3 regions of the Peribacillus simplex NBRC 15720 genome follow, and region 2 is predicted to be linked to each of the others. Evidence: riboswitches for the same ligand, from Rfam matches in the RefSeq annotation. Region 2 holds a riboswitch; each other region holds the start of a gene.

Region 1 (4,284 bases), 1.8 Mb from region 2:
TATTTATCCGTATAAAGGCAAAGAACCTGAAATTGCTGAAAGCGCTTATATTGCTGAAAATGCTGTCGTGACTGGTGATGTCAAAATTGGCGACGAAACATCAATTTGGTTCAATTCCGTCATTCGCGGTGATGTATCCCCAACCATCATCGGGAAAAAAGTCAGTATACAGGATAACAGCGTCCTGCACCAAAGCCCAAATAATCCATTGATCATCGAGGATGAAGTAACCATTGGCCACCAGGTCATTTTACATAGCTGTAAAATCCGTAAAGGAGCTTTGATCGGCATGGGATCGATTGTACTTGATGAAGCCGAAATCGGCGAAGGGGCCTTCATCGGTGCCGGCAGTCTCGTTCCCCAAGGTAAAGTCATTCCACCGAACATGTTGGCATTCGGGCGCCCAGCTAAAGTCATTCGCGAAATCAACGAAGAAGATCGCCAGGATATGGAACGCATCGTACGCGAATACGCCGAAAAAGGACAATACTATAAAACGGCGGAACGAATAAAGTAACTCACGAGCAATTGACTGAAAGTTACGAGTATTGTACTCAAACTCATGAGTAAAAGTTCCAAACTCATTAGTAGTTGACCCAAACAAACTTGTAATCGCCCCTAACTCACGAGTATTGCACGTAATTTGAATTTCTTTGGGATTTCTTGAATTATTCCCGCTGACGGCAAAATTAATCCATAAAAAAGGTGCCCCGCTATTGCGGGACACCTTTTTTTATGGATTACGCTTGTGCTTTTAATGTTTCTGCTTTGTCCGTGCGTTCCCATGGAAGATCGACATCTGTACGGCCAAAGTGTCCGTAGGCAGCTGTTTGTTTGTAGATTGGGCGACGAAGGTCAAGCATTTTGATGATTCCAGCTGGACGAAGGTCGAAGTTAGCGCGAACTAAGTCAACAAGGACTTCTTCGCTAACTGTACCAGTTCCGAAAGTATCAATAGAGATTGATACAGGCTCTGCCACACCGATTGCGTATGCCAATTGAACTTCCGCTTTGTCGGCAAGGCCGGCTGCCACGATGTTTTTCGCAACGTAACGAGCAGCGTATGCAGCAGAACGGTCAACTTTAGTAGCATCCTTACCAGAGAATGCACCGCCGCCGTGACGAGCGTATCCGCCGTAAGTATCAACGATGATTTTACGTCCAGTAAGACCAGCATCACCTTGAGGTCCGCCAATTACGAAACGGCCAGTCGGGTTGATGAAGTACTTAGTTTCAGCATCGATCAATTCAGCTGGAACGACTGCTTTGATCACATGTTCTTTTAGATCGGCTTGAATTTGTTCAAGCGTAATTTCTGCATCGTGCTGTGTAGAGATAACGATCGTATCTACACGTACAGGAAGGTTATTCTCATCATACTCCACAGTTACCTGTGTTTTACCATCAGGGCGTAAGTAAGGAAGAGTTTCATCTTTACGTACTTGAGCCAAGCGGAATGAAAGTTTATGCGCCAATGAAATCGGAAGCGGCATAAGCTCTTCTGTTTCATTACAAGCAAATCCGAACATAAGACCTTGGTCCCCTGCACCGATTGCATCGATTTCTTCCTCTGACATGTTTCCTTCACGAGCTTCCAATGCTTTATCGACACCAGCTGCGATATCGGCAGACTGCTCATCAATGGAACTCAATACGGCACAAGTTTCAGCATCGAAACCGTATTTCGCACGTGTGTAGCCAATTCCTTTAATCGTATCACGAACGATACGCGGAATATCCACGTAAGCGGACGTTGTAATTTCACCGGCAACAAGTACAAGACCTGTTGTTACACTAGTTTCACACGCTACACGTGCATTTGCATCCTTAGCAAGGATAGCATCTAAAATGGAATCTGAAATCTGATCACAAATTTTGTCCGGATGGCCCTCTGTAACAGATTCAGAAGTAAATAGACGTTTCTTTGACATCATATTTCCTCCTTGGAAGTTAGTATGTTGTAGGCATAAGCCTGTTTTTTACGGAACTCGTTTCCCTCATTAGTTTCAACTATAGACACAGAATTACTTATAAAAAACACAAAAACCTTCCCTGGCAAATGAGGAAAGGTTTAAAATTCTGTCTTCTATCCTTTCACTCTTATCGTTCAAGGGTTTTTTACCTTGCTCAGGTTAGCACCATCACCACTATTCCTTGAAGACCTTCGCTTTATTTTCGGCGATCGATCTTGGAGTCAAGTTCAATATGGCAGGTTGCTGGGTTTCAAAGGGCCTGTCCCTCCACCAACTCGGGATAAGAGAATCCGTACAATTTAAGATATTATCGTATCTAGCTGGAATTTGTCAATGCTTTTCTAAAAAGAACATTTCCACTCAGAATGGCGTTCATTTAAAAAAACATGTTGATACAACGTCCTAGAAGGGTTTACAATGCAAAATACGAATAGAAATGTTGTAAATTGCCATTAATAATAAAGTATTGAGCATACGAAAAGGAACGACATCCTGACTTTCCCAATAGACATGTATTGCTTACTTACTTCCTATTAAAATAAAATTTTCTTCATGAAAGTATATGCGATAATCCTGACTCGGTTCCTGCCGGATTAAAATGATTAACGCGACCAACTGAAAATAATCACAAATTAAAAGAAATAGTATAGACTAATTAAATGAATGTGTTATACTAATTGTAATCTAAAAACTTAAACAAAGGAAGGTACCTCATATATGAATTCTGTAGATGTTTCTAATGAGTTACACCAATTATTAACAGGAAACAATGTGCAAACTCAACTTTCAGTTCCTCAATTGGTCGAAAAAGTATTAAGCAGAAGTGAAGGCGTTTTAACATCAACCGGCGCGGTAAAAGCTGAAACTGGCAAATATACTGGTCGATCACCTAAGGATAAATATATCGTGGAAGAAGCATCAGTTAAAGATAAAGTTGATTGGGGTTCAGTGAACCAGCCAATTTCCGAAGATGTGTTCAATAAACTATATAATAAAGTAGTTGACTACCTAAAAGCAAAAGAAGAGATCTTTGTTTTTAAAGGTTTCGCTGGTGCAGACGAATCATCACGTCTTCCAATCCGTGTTGTTAATGAATATGCTTGGCATAACCTTTTCGCCCATACTTTGTTCATCCGTCCAAACGAAGAGGAACTAAGAGGTCACGAAGCAGAATTCACAATCCTTTCTGCACCTAACTTCAAAGCAGACCCAGAAGTGGACGGAACTTCATCCGAAACTTTCATCATCGTTTCATTTGAACGCCGTACAATCCTGATCGGCGGAACGGAATATGCAGGAGAAATGAAAAAATCGATCTTCTCGATCATGAACTACTTACTTCCAGAGGCTGGAATCCTTCCAATGCATTGCTCTGCTAACGTAGGACGTGAAGGGGACGTCGCTTTATTCTTCGGACTGTCCGGTACAGGCAAAACAACTTTATCCGCAGACACTAGTCGTAAACTGATTGGTGATGACGAGCACGGCTGGTCTTCTAACGGTGTATTCAACATCGAAGGCGGCTGCTATGCGAAAACGATTAATCTTTCACGTGAAAAAGAACCACAAATTTTCGATGCGATCCGTTTCGGTGCCGTACTGGAAAATGTTGTTGTTGATCCGGATACACGTGAAGCGAACTATGATGACAGTTCATTGACTGAAAACACTCGTGCTGCTTACCAAATGCAAGCGATCGATAACATCGTGAACCCAAGTATTGCAGGACACCCTAATACAATCATTTTCTTAACAGCTGATGCTTCAGGCGTTCTGCCTCCAATCAGCAAGCTTTCGAAAGAACAGGCAATGTTCCATTTCCTAAGTGGATACACTAGTAAATTGGCTGGTACTGAAAGAGGCGTAACTTCACCGGAAGCTACATTCTCCACTTGCTTCGGTTCACCTTTCTTACCGCTTCCCGCTCAACGCTATGCTGAGATGCTTGGTGATAAAATTGACGAGCACAATGCAAAGGTATACCTTGTCAACACTGGATGGACTGGCGGAGCATACGGAACTGGAAGCCGTATGAAACTTGCTTACACTCGTGCGATGGTACAAGCGGCACTTGAAGGTGAATTAGCGAACATCGAAACGATCAAAGATGAAATCTTCGGTTTGGATATTCCTCTTCATGTTCCTGGGGTTCCAGACGAAGTGCTTCAACCAATCAAGACTTGGGCAGATCCTGCCGCTTATAAACAAGCAGCAACAGCCCTCGCCGCTCAATTCCGTGCAAACTTCAAGAAATTCGGCAGTGTTCCAAGTGAAATCGAAGAACTTGGCGGACCGACAGCTCAATAAATTG
Region 2 (4,284 bases):
TCCATGAATTTCCCTTTATCATCAAGATCACTGCCGCATTCCGGGCAATTCACATGAATTTTTCTTAGACCGTTGCAAAGCGGGCATAAAGACATTGTTTTTCCTCCTGTTCCCGATACTTATGATCTCAGTATTTGTTGATTCCATTATTTTAACACGTGGAAACACCCTCCCTAATACCAGAGGGAGGGCACTTATATGCAATTATTTATTAACCATGTTAGCAGGATCTACCCATGCTTTGAATTCATCTTCCGTCAGGAACTCCAATTTCAACGCCGCTTCTTTTAACGTAGAGTTGTCCTTGAATGCTGTTTTGGCGATCTTGGCTGCTTTTTCATAACCAATATGCGGGTTCAATGCTGTTACCAACATAAGGGAACGTTCTACATTTTCTTTGATTTTATCTTCATTTGCAGTGATGCCAACCGCACAATTATTGTTGAATGAATGAATGCCTTCCGTCAATAATTTGACCGTTTGCAGGAAGTTATAGATGATGACTGGTTTGAATACATTCAATTCAAAGTTACCTTGGCTAGCTGCAAAGCCAATTGTAGCATCGTTACCCACGATTTGTGTTGCAATCATGGTAAGCGCTTCACTTTGTGTTGGATTGACTTTACCTGGCATGATGGAGCTGCCTGGCTCGTTTTCCGGAATGGCTATTTCGCCGATTCCGCTTCTAGGACCACTTGCCAGCCATCTGACATCGTTCGCAATTTTCATTAAATCGGCTGCCAATGCTTTTAAAGCACCGTGTGCGTAGACGATTTCGTTATGGCTTGTCAATGCATGAAACTTATTATCAGATGTGACAAAAGGATGTCCTGTATCCGCTGCAATTTGTTTGGCAGAAAGTCCCGGGAATTCTTTTTTTGTATTGATTCCGGTTCCTACAGCCGTTCCGCCTAGTGCAAGGTTCAATAATTTTTGGCTGCTTTCCTCAATCATCGCTAGATCTTTGTCGAGCATCGCTTTCCAACCGGAAATTTCTTGTCCTAATGTTAATGGTGTAGCATCTTGAAGATGTGTCCGGCCAATTTTCACGACATCCCAAAATTCTTTTTCTTTTGTATCGAATGTAGCACGAAGAGCTTTGATGGCAGGGACCAATTTTTCAGCGACTTCCATAAAGGCAGCAATATGCATGGCGGTCGGGAAAGTATCATTGGAGCTTTGTGCCTTGTTAACATCATCATTTGGGTGAAGGGTTTCCGATTCACCATTTTCTTTCAACCATTCATTCCCTTTGTTAGCGACCACTTCATTCACGTTCATATTACTTTGCGTGCCGCTTCCCGTTTGCCAAACTACAAGCGGGAAATGATCATTTAGTGTACCTTCAAGGATTTCGCCGCAAATCTTGACGATGGCATTCTTTTTAACTTCCGAAAGATCACCAAGATCATAGTTCACCTTTGCCGCAGCTTGTTTAACGTATGCAAATGCACGAACTAATTCAATCGGCATTTTTTCGTTACCGATTTTGAAATTGTTACGGCTTCTCTCAGTTTGTGCTCCCCAATATTTATCAGCAGGAACTTTCACTTCACCCATCGTATCTCGTTCGATTCTGTATTCCATGTGTTCTCCTCCTATGTTTGCACTATTCATTGAAGACCTTTTGCATATGAAATGAATAATGTTGTATTATTCTTTCTCTCCATACATTGTACAAACTTTATTATTTTAAAGCAAAAATATCCGGCTGACCCTTCCCATTTTTCTGAAAAACCCATGATTCTTCCTGTTTATATGAAAATTCGGATATTTTTTTTAGACACATAAAGTGTTGACACCGCTAGGCTCCACTTGACCTAGTCATGAACATCAAAGCATGATCCACCCAAAATGTTCTTGACAGTATTTTGTATATATAGTAAATTCAAAAGAAATTGAATAATCTAAACTCTTATCGAGAGAGGTAGAGGGAATGGCCCGATGACACCTCAGCAACCTTCATTTGTTTCAAACCAATGAAAAGGTGCTAATTCCACAAGTTTGTGAACTTGGAAGATAAGAAGAATGACTCGTCCCTACTTAATCAAAGTCTTCTTCTTAAAGAAGACTTTTTTTTATTTTATATAACTCAAAGGAGCAGTGAAAACCATGTACAAAACTGAAACATATCTTGCTCAATTAGGAAATCGCAGCGAAACGGCGACAGGAACAGTCAATCCGCCGGTATACTTTTCAACAGCTTTTCGTCACGAAGGAATTGGCCAATCGACGGGATTCGACTACACAAGGACAGGTAATCCTACACGCCAACTATTGGAGCGATCCATCGCCGATCTGGAAAAAGGGGACCAAGGTTATGCCTGCAGTTCAGGAATGGCCGCCATTTCCACTATACTCGCCCTTTTTAAATCTGGTGATGCATGGATTGTCAGCGAAGATCTTTATGGCGGTACATATCGTCTGTTAGAACAAGGTTTTAAAAAATGGGGGTTGCAGTGTGACTATGTAAACACTTGTTGTTTGGAGGATATCGAAAAAGCTATCACTCCTCACACGAAAGCCATCTTCATCGAAACTCCCACTAACCCTCTTATGCAGCAAACGGACATTAGCGCCGTTGCCGCATTGGCCAAACGATATAATTTATTGTTAATCGTTGATAACACTTTTTACACGCCTCTAATTCAACAACCCATCCTGCTTGGAGCGGATATTGTGATTCACAGTGCAACCAAGTATCTCGGTGGTCATAATGATGTGCTCGCCGGACTGATCGTTGCTAGCGGCGCTGAATTATGTGATGCACTTGCCTTCCATCATAATGGTACTGGAGCTGTCTTGAGCCCATTTGATTCTTGGCTGTTGATGCGCGGAATGAAAACCCTGGCATTGCGGATGGAGCGTCATGAAAAGAATGCCAAGATACTTGTAGATTACTTATCGGAACATGATTGTGTTACAGACGTATTGTATCCCGGCAGAGGAGGCATGATTTCATTCCGTATCATTGATGAAGCGGCGGTAAACCCATTTTTACAATCGCTCTCATTAATCTCTTTTGCAGAAAGCCTTGGAGGGGTTGAAAGCTTCATCACCTATCCTGCCACACAAACACATGCCGATATTCCGCTTGAAGTCAGAACGGCAAATGGTGTTTGTAATCGCCTGCTCCGCTTCTCCGTTGGCATCGAGGATAGCGATGATTTGATTGGTGACTTACAGCAAGCATTCGCACAGGTAAAAAGGGAGGCACTACGATGACAGATCATGACTTTAGCTTTGAAACCAAATTACTTCATAATCAACATAAATTCGATCCGGCAACGGGCGGCGTGAGCGTCCCCATTCAGCACGCATCGACTTTCCATCAATCCGATATCGATCAATTCGGCAAATATGATTACAGCAGAAGCGGGAACCCAACTCGCGAGGCACTTGAAGACATCATTGCCGAACTTGAGGACGGCACCCATGGCTTTGCTTTTTCATCAGGAATGGCTGCCATTTCTACAGCTTTCCTGCTATTGTCTGCCGGGGATCATATCGTCATTTCCGAAGATGTTTATGGCGGAACGTTCAGGATGGTCACAAGCGTATTGTCGCGTTTCAATATTGAGCATACCTTCGTTGACATGACGGACCTTGAAAGCGTCAAAGCGGCCGTTCAGCCAAATACCAGGGCCATATACATCGAAACGCCTTCAAATCCGTTACTTAAAGTGACCGATATTCAAGCCGTATGTGATATCGCAAAAAAAGCCGGCGCCTTAAGTTTTGTTGATAATACATTCTTGACGCCAGCATTGCAAAAACCACTGAATCTGGGCGCTGATGTTGTCCTTCATAGCGCGACGAAGTTTTTATCCGGACACAGTGATGTGGTAGCTGGGCTTGCGGTCGTAAAAGATCCGGAATTAGCAGTAAGACTCGGTTCCCTTCAAAACTCCTTTGGAGCGGTTCTTGGTGTCCAGGACGCCTGGCTTGTAATGAGAGGTCTGAAAACCTTGTCAGTTAGAATGGAACATTCACAAAAAGGGGCAGAAAAGATTGCAGCCTACTTAAAGGAACAGCCCTTGGTGAAAAAAGTGTATTATCCCGGCCTAGCTGATCATCCACAGCACGCCATCCAGAAAGGCCAGTCACTTGGAGCAGGGGCGGTCCTATCATTTGAATTGGAAAGTGAGGAAGTCTTCCGTTCTTTCGTTAACACTGTCGAACTCCCTGTTTTTGCCGTAAGCCTTGGAGCGGTCGAATCTATATTATCCTACCCGGCCAAAATGTCCCATGCTGCAATGCCTGCTGATGAAAGGGAAAAGCGAG
Region 3 (4,284 bases), 2.1 Mb from region 2:
AATGTGACAAGGATTTCCTCCTTGTCAGCATCTGTTAGATCGTATTTTTCCACAAGATGGGCCGGTAATTTAGAAATGTCCCATTGCTCATAAATAACCCCTTGTGTTTCTAAAAATCCTTTTACCTGTTCACCGTTTTCAATAACCTCGTTTGTTTCATGGAATCTGATCGTCGCCATCATTCATTCCTCCTCTATGAGTGTTTATCTTAAAGAACCTGCAACGCCTTATGTTGATTAAGCAACAGTTGATATTGAAATAAAAATTCGCAAGCTTCAAGTATTCTTTTAGCTTCGAGTCCGCTTTTGCCCCAAACCGTAATACCATGATTGCGGATCAGCACGGCGCCAGAGTCTTCTTCGACATGTGGCATGAACTTATCGGATAACAGCGGAATATCAGCGTGATTATATATGATTGGAATCCGAAGCTCCGAATCCTCTTCCCACCGACCGGTCGCTTTAATGATTTCATGATTACGAAAGGAAACTTGGCCTTCATCTCCGTACAATTCTGATATCACATTATTTTCAACTGTATGGACATGGAGTACACAGTTCGCATTAGTTTTCCGATAAATGACTGTATGAAGTAAAGTTTCGGCCGATGGTCTTAGGTTCGTTTCTTCAACTGGTTTTCCTTTTAAGTCCACCAGTAAAAAGTCCGAATCCGATTGCTTCCTTTTATCCTTACCGCTTGCCGTAATATAAAAGAAAGGGCTTTTGGGCTCGCGGATGGACAAGTTCCCGCTAGTTCCCATAAACCAATCCCTTTCGGCCAATTCAGCTTTAATATCTGCCAACTCCCGCCATTCTTTAGAATGAGTGTTCACGCTTTAACCACCTCCTGCTGCTTTAAAATGTCAATTACATCAAAAAATGTTTCAAATCCTTGATGTGGAATTCCTTCCCTATCGCATTTTTCAAGCAAAATGTCACGGGCTATGACAAAATCGGCCTGTTTTGCCGCTTCAAAATCCGTTACTGAATCTCCAATAACGAGTTTAAAATCTTCCGCACCCGCAATTTCCCTCATAATGGATGGCTTGCAGCAACCGCAATCATTATTACATTGATCATCACAAGCATGTGGCCACTCAATATAAATCTTTTCCTTATCAAAAAATGCATGGTTACAATAAACGGACTCTGTTGGCAAGATATCATTTAAAAGGGGTGCGATAAAAAAATCCATGCCCCCGCTTACAATATATAAAGGGATGTTGGCTTGTTTCGTATACTCAACGAATTCATAAAACCCAGGACGAATGCCGGCCGTCTTTCTTACATATTGGATGATGTCATCCTTCAAGCCACTATCAAGCAGGGAAAACATATCCCCAACACCTGAAGATATACTGATTTTTTGCTGAAGGACACCGTCTTTCAACGCTTCCCATTCCGGAGGCGCAAACTCTTTCATGATAGAAATGATATTATCTGTGTTGGTGATCGTTCCGTCAAAATCACAAAAGATGATCGGTTTCATTATTTCTTATAGGCCTCCCCATAATATAAGAGCTTTTTTTAGTGTTTCTTCCTCAGCAGCCGCTTCAGACAGGTCCTTTCCTGCTAGAACGGCTTCCACAGCAGATCGGAAAGCCTTGGCCCCGCCCTCTGCTCCGTCAGGGTGTCCGTGAATTCCACCTCCAGCATTAATCACACTATCGAGCCCAAAATCCTTGATTAGGTCCGGAACCATGCCCGGATGAATGCCTGCAGAAGGGACTGGGAAGGCTTTTTTCCAGGAAAGTTCATCTTTTGTCAGAGCTTCAGCAATTGCCAATGTCTCCTTTTTTTCCAATGCGACATTTCCATAAGGGGATGGGAACAAGGATAAATCTGCACCTGATAACCTTACTAATTTACCAAGCAATAATGGATAGCCGATCCCATAAAATGATGAAGATGCCAATGCCCCGCTATATGCGGGGTGCGCCATGATTGGCAGATTGATACGATCATGTTCACTCAAGGCCTGCAATACATCCAAACCATATGTATGAACGTTGAACAATAAAGCATCTGCCCCTGCTTCAGCCGCTTGCTCTGCCTTATCCAATAATTCAAATGTTTTCCCTGATAGATTGACAGCATATAAAGTTCTGTGGCCAGTGGTTTCATAGACTTCATTCAATATTCTTTTTCCCGTTTTTATTCTATCGAAAAATGGAGTCAGTTCCTGATCGAAGAGGATCTCATCATCTTTAACTAGGTCGACACCTCCTAATGCTTGTTGCCTCAGTTGCTCATTATGGAATGTTAGGTCCCTTCCTAATACACCTTTAAAGATGCTCATCACCAGGGGCCGGTTAAATACGCCAACCTTTTCCCTTATGCCTCCAATGCCAAATTGCGGCCCGGGAAAAGCTTTTTGAATATCACCGACAAAATCCAAGTCGATAAGTTTTATTTCTCCATCCAATGAAAGTTTGCCGAAGACCGTCGTAAGGATTGCAGGTAAATCATTGGAGAAATTCCCTGCCGGATAGGCAATTTTAATAAGCGAACGGTATACTTTACGATTAAAGTAGCTGTTTGCCCTCTCTTCTTCAGAAAGTGGTGTCACCGATACGACGCGTCCCTTATGTTTTTCCAGTTGTTTCTGGACCAAATGGGGCAGGTCCGTCCATGTCCCGACAGTCAAACCTAAGGCAATGCTCTCTGCTTTTTTCTCATGTTTTCCATTGAAGTCATGAATTAAATAAGTAGCGACTATCTCGCTCATCTGATCACTCCTATAACACGTTAGTAAACTCTCGATGTCATTAACCTGAAAATGGTCTCAAAATGGCAAAAGCCTCTTCATAAAGAAGAGGCTTTAAAAAGCCATCTTCTTATCTCCCAGCCATTGGCTGCAAGAATTAGCACCGTGCCTTGTGGATTTCAAGAAAATCCGGCGAAGAATTCCGCCCCATTTTACAATGGAATTACGGTCGGTTGCTGGGCTTCATAGGGCTAGTCCCTCCACCTGCTCAAAATAAGAAAACGCTGATATATAAATTGCATTCAAGTATCGAAAGATTAAGAATTTATTTTGTATTCTGACAGGTAATCCCTACTTTGTCAATAAGTTTTAACTATTTAAGGGTGAATAAATCGGATAACCCATTGCATCGTTAAAATAAGTTTAATTTACGTATCCGTTCCACAGCCTCTTTCAGCCGTTCTTCCGAAGTAAGTAGCCCTACCCTGACGTAACCTTCGCCAAATTCACCGAATCCATTCCCTGCGGCAACAGCTACGTGGGCATGCGTTAATAAATAGTCTGCAAAACTCTCGGACGTAAAACCTTTAGGAACTTTGAGCCAGGCAAAAAACGATGCCGCAGGAGCTTTGACATCCCAGCCAATTGCCCTCAATCCCTCAATGAAAACATTCCTTCGCCCCTCGTACATCTGCACTAACTGCTTTACACAGCTCTGCGAGTCAAGCAAAGCGCTTGCCGCAGCTTCTTGTATCGCCGGGAAGAGACTCACATAAAGATGGTCTTGTAATAGTTCAAGAGCTTCTATTACACTCTTATTCCCTACTGCGAAGCCAACTCTCCACCCTGCCATATTGTATGTTTTCGATAATGTGTATATTTCTATTCCTACATCCTTCGCTCCCTCCGCCTGGAGAAAGCTTATCGGTTTTTTTCCGTCGAATCCTATCGCCCCATAGGCGAAATCGTGGACCACGCAAATTGAATGGTCTTTAGCAAAGGAGACGGTTTCATCAAAGAAACTTTCAGTTGCAGAAGCACCTGTGGGATTATTGGGATAGTTCAAAAACATCATTTTGGCTTTATCAAGAACTTCTTTATGTATGTCATTGTATTTCGGAAGAAAATCATTTTCTTCTGTCAAGGGCATCAGTTCGGTCTTTGCCTGGGCTAAAACAACACCGGAAAGATAATCCGGATAGCCGGGATCTGGAACTAGGATCGTATCGCCTGGATTCAATAAACACTGCGGCAGTTCGACAAGGCCTGCCTTTCCCCCGAAGAGAATCGCCACTTCAGTATTCGGATCCAGCTTGACACCGTATTCACGTTCATAAAAGACGGCAGCAGCATCTTTTAAATATTGATGTCCCCGGAATGGCGAATATTTATGATTAATCGTTTTTTCAGCGGCAGACTGCAAACTTTTCACGATATGTTCTGGCGTCGGCTGATCAGGGTTTCCCTGGCCTAAATTAATGACATCATGTCCTTGCGCCGTGATCGCATTGACTTTTGCGACTAGTGAAGCAAAAAACTGCTTGGGCAGGTCCTGAAGCTGTCTGGATTTTTCAAATT

The links. Region 2 has a riboswitch for S-adenosylmethionine ahead of BS1321_RS06820 (methionine biosynthesis PLP-dependent protein). Riboswitches for the same ligand answer to the same signal wherever they lie in the genome.
Region 1: another riboswitch for S-adenosylmethionine. It lies ahead of metK (methionine adenosyltransferase); the one in region 2 lies ahead of BS1321_RS06820 (methionine biosynthesis PLP-dependent protein).
Region 3: another riboswitch for S-adenosylmethionine. It lies ahead of mtnW (2,3-diketo-5-methylthiopentyl-1-phosphate enolase); the one in region 2 lies ahead of BS1321_RS06820 (methionine biosynthesis PLP-dependent protein).

The regions. Positions count from the first base shown of each region.
Region 1 covers NZ_CP017704.1:3,192,534-3,196,817, reverse strand. Annotated here, with positions in the region: gene BS1321_RS15420 (gamma carbonic anhydrase) at 1-517, shown strand, start outside; gene metK (methionine adenosyltransferase) at 741-1,934, opposite strand; SAM riboswitch class I at 2,098-2,260, opposite strand; gene pckA (phosphoenolpyruvate carboxykinase (ATP)) at 2,691-4,280, shown strand.
Region 2 covers NZ_CP017704.1:1,436,594-1,440,877, forward strand. Annotated here, with positions in the region: gene BS1321_RS06810 (hypothetical protein) at 1-95, opposite strand, end outside; gene fumC (class II fumarate hydratase) at 205-1,587, opposite strand; SAM riboswitch class I at 1,913-2,026, shown strand; gene BS1321_RS06820 (methionine biosynthesis PLP-dependent protein) at 2,113-3,225, shown strand; gene metC (cystathionine beta-lyase) at 3,222-4,284, shown strand, end outside.
Region 3 covers NZ_CP017704.1:4,996,668-5,000,951, reverse strand. Annotated here, with positions in the region: gene BS1321_RS24200 (cupin domain-containing protein) at 1-179, opposite strand, end outside; gene BS1321_RS24195 (methylthioribulose 1-phosphate dehydratase) at 209-832, opposite strand; gene BS1321_RS24190 (2-hydroxy-3-keto-5-methylthiopentenyl-1-phosphate phosphatase) at 829-1,488, opposite strand; gene mtnW (2,3-diketo-5-methylthiopentyl-1-phosphate enolase) at 1,495-2,727, opposite strand; SAM riboswitch class I at 2,834-2,986, opposite strand; gene BS1321_RS24180 (pyridoxal phosphate-dependent aminotransferase) at 3,119-4,284, opposite strand, start outside.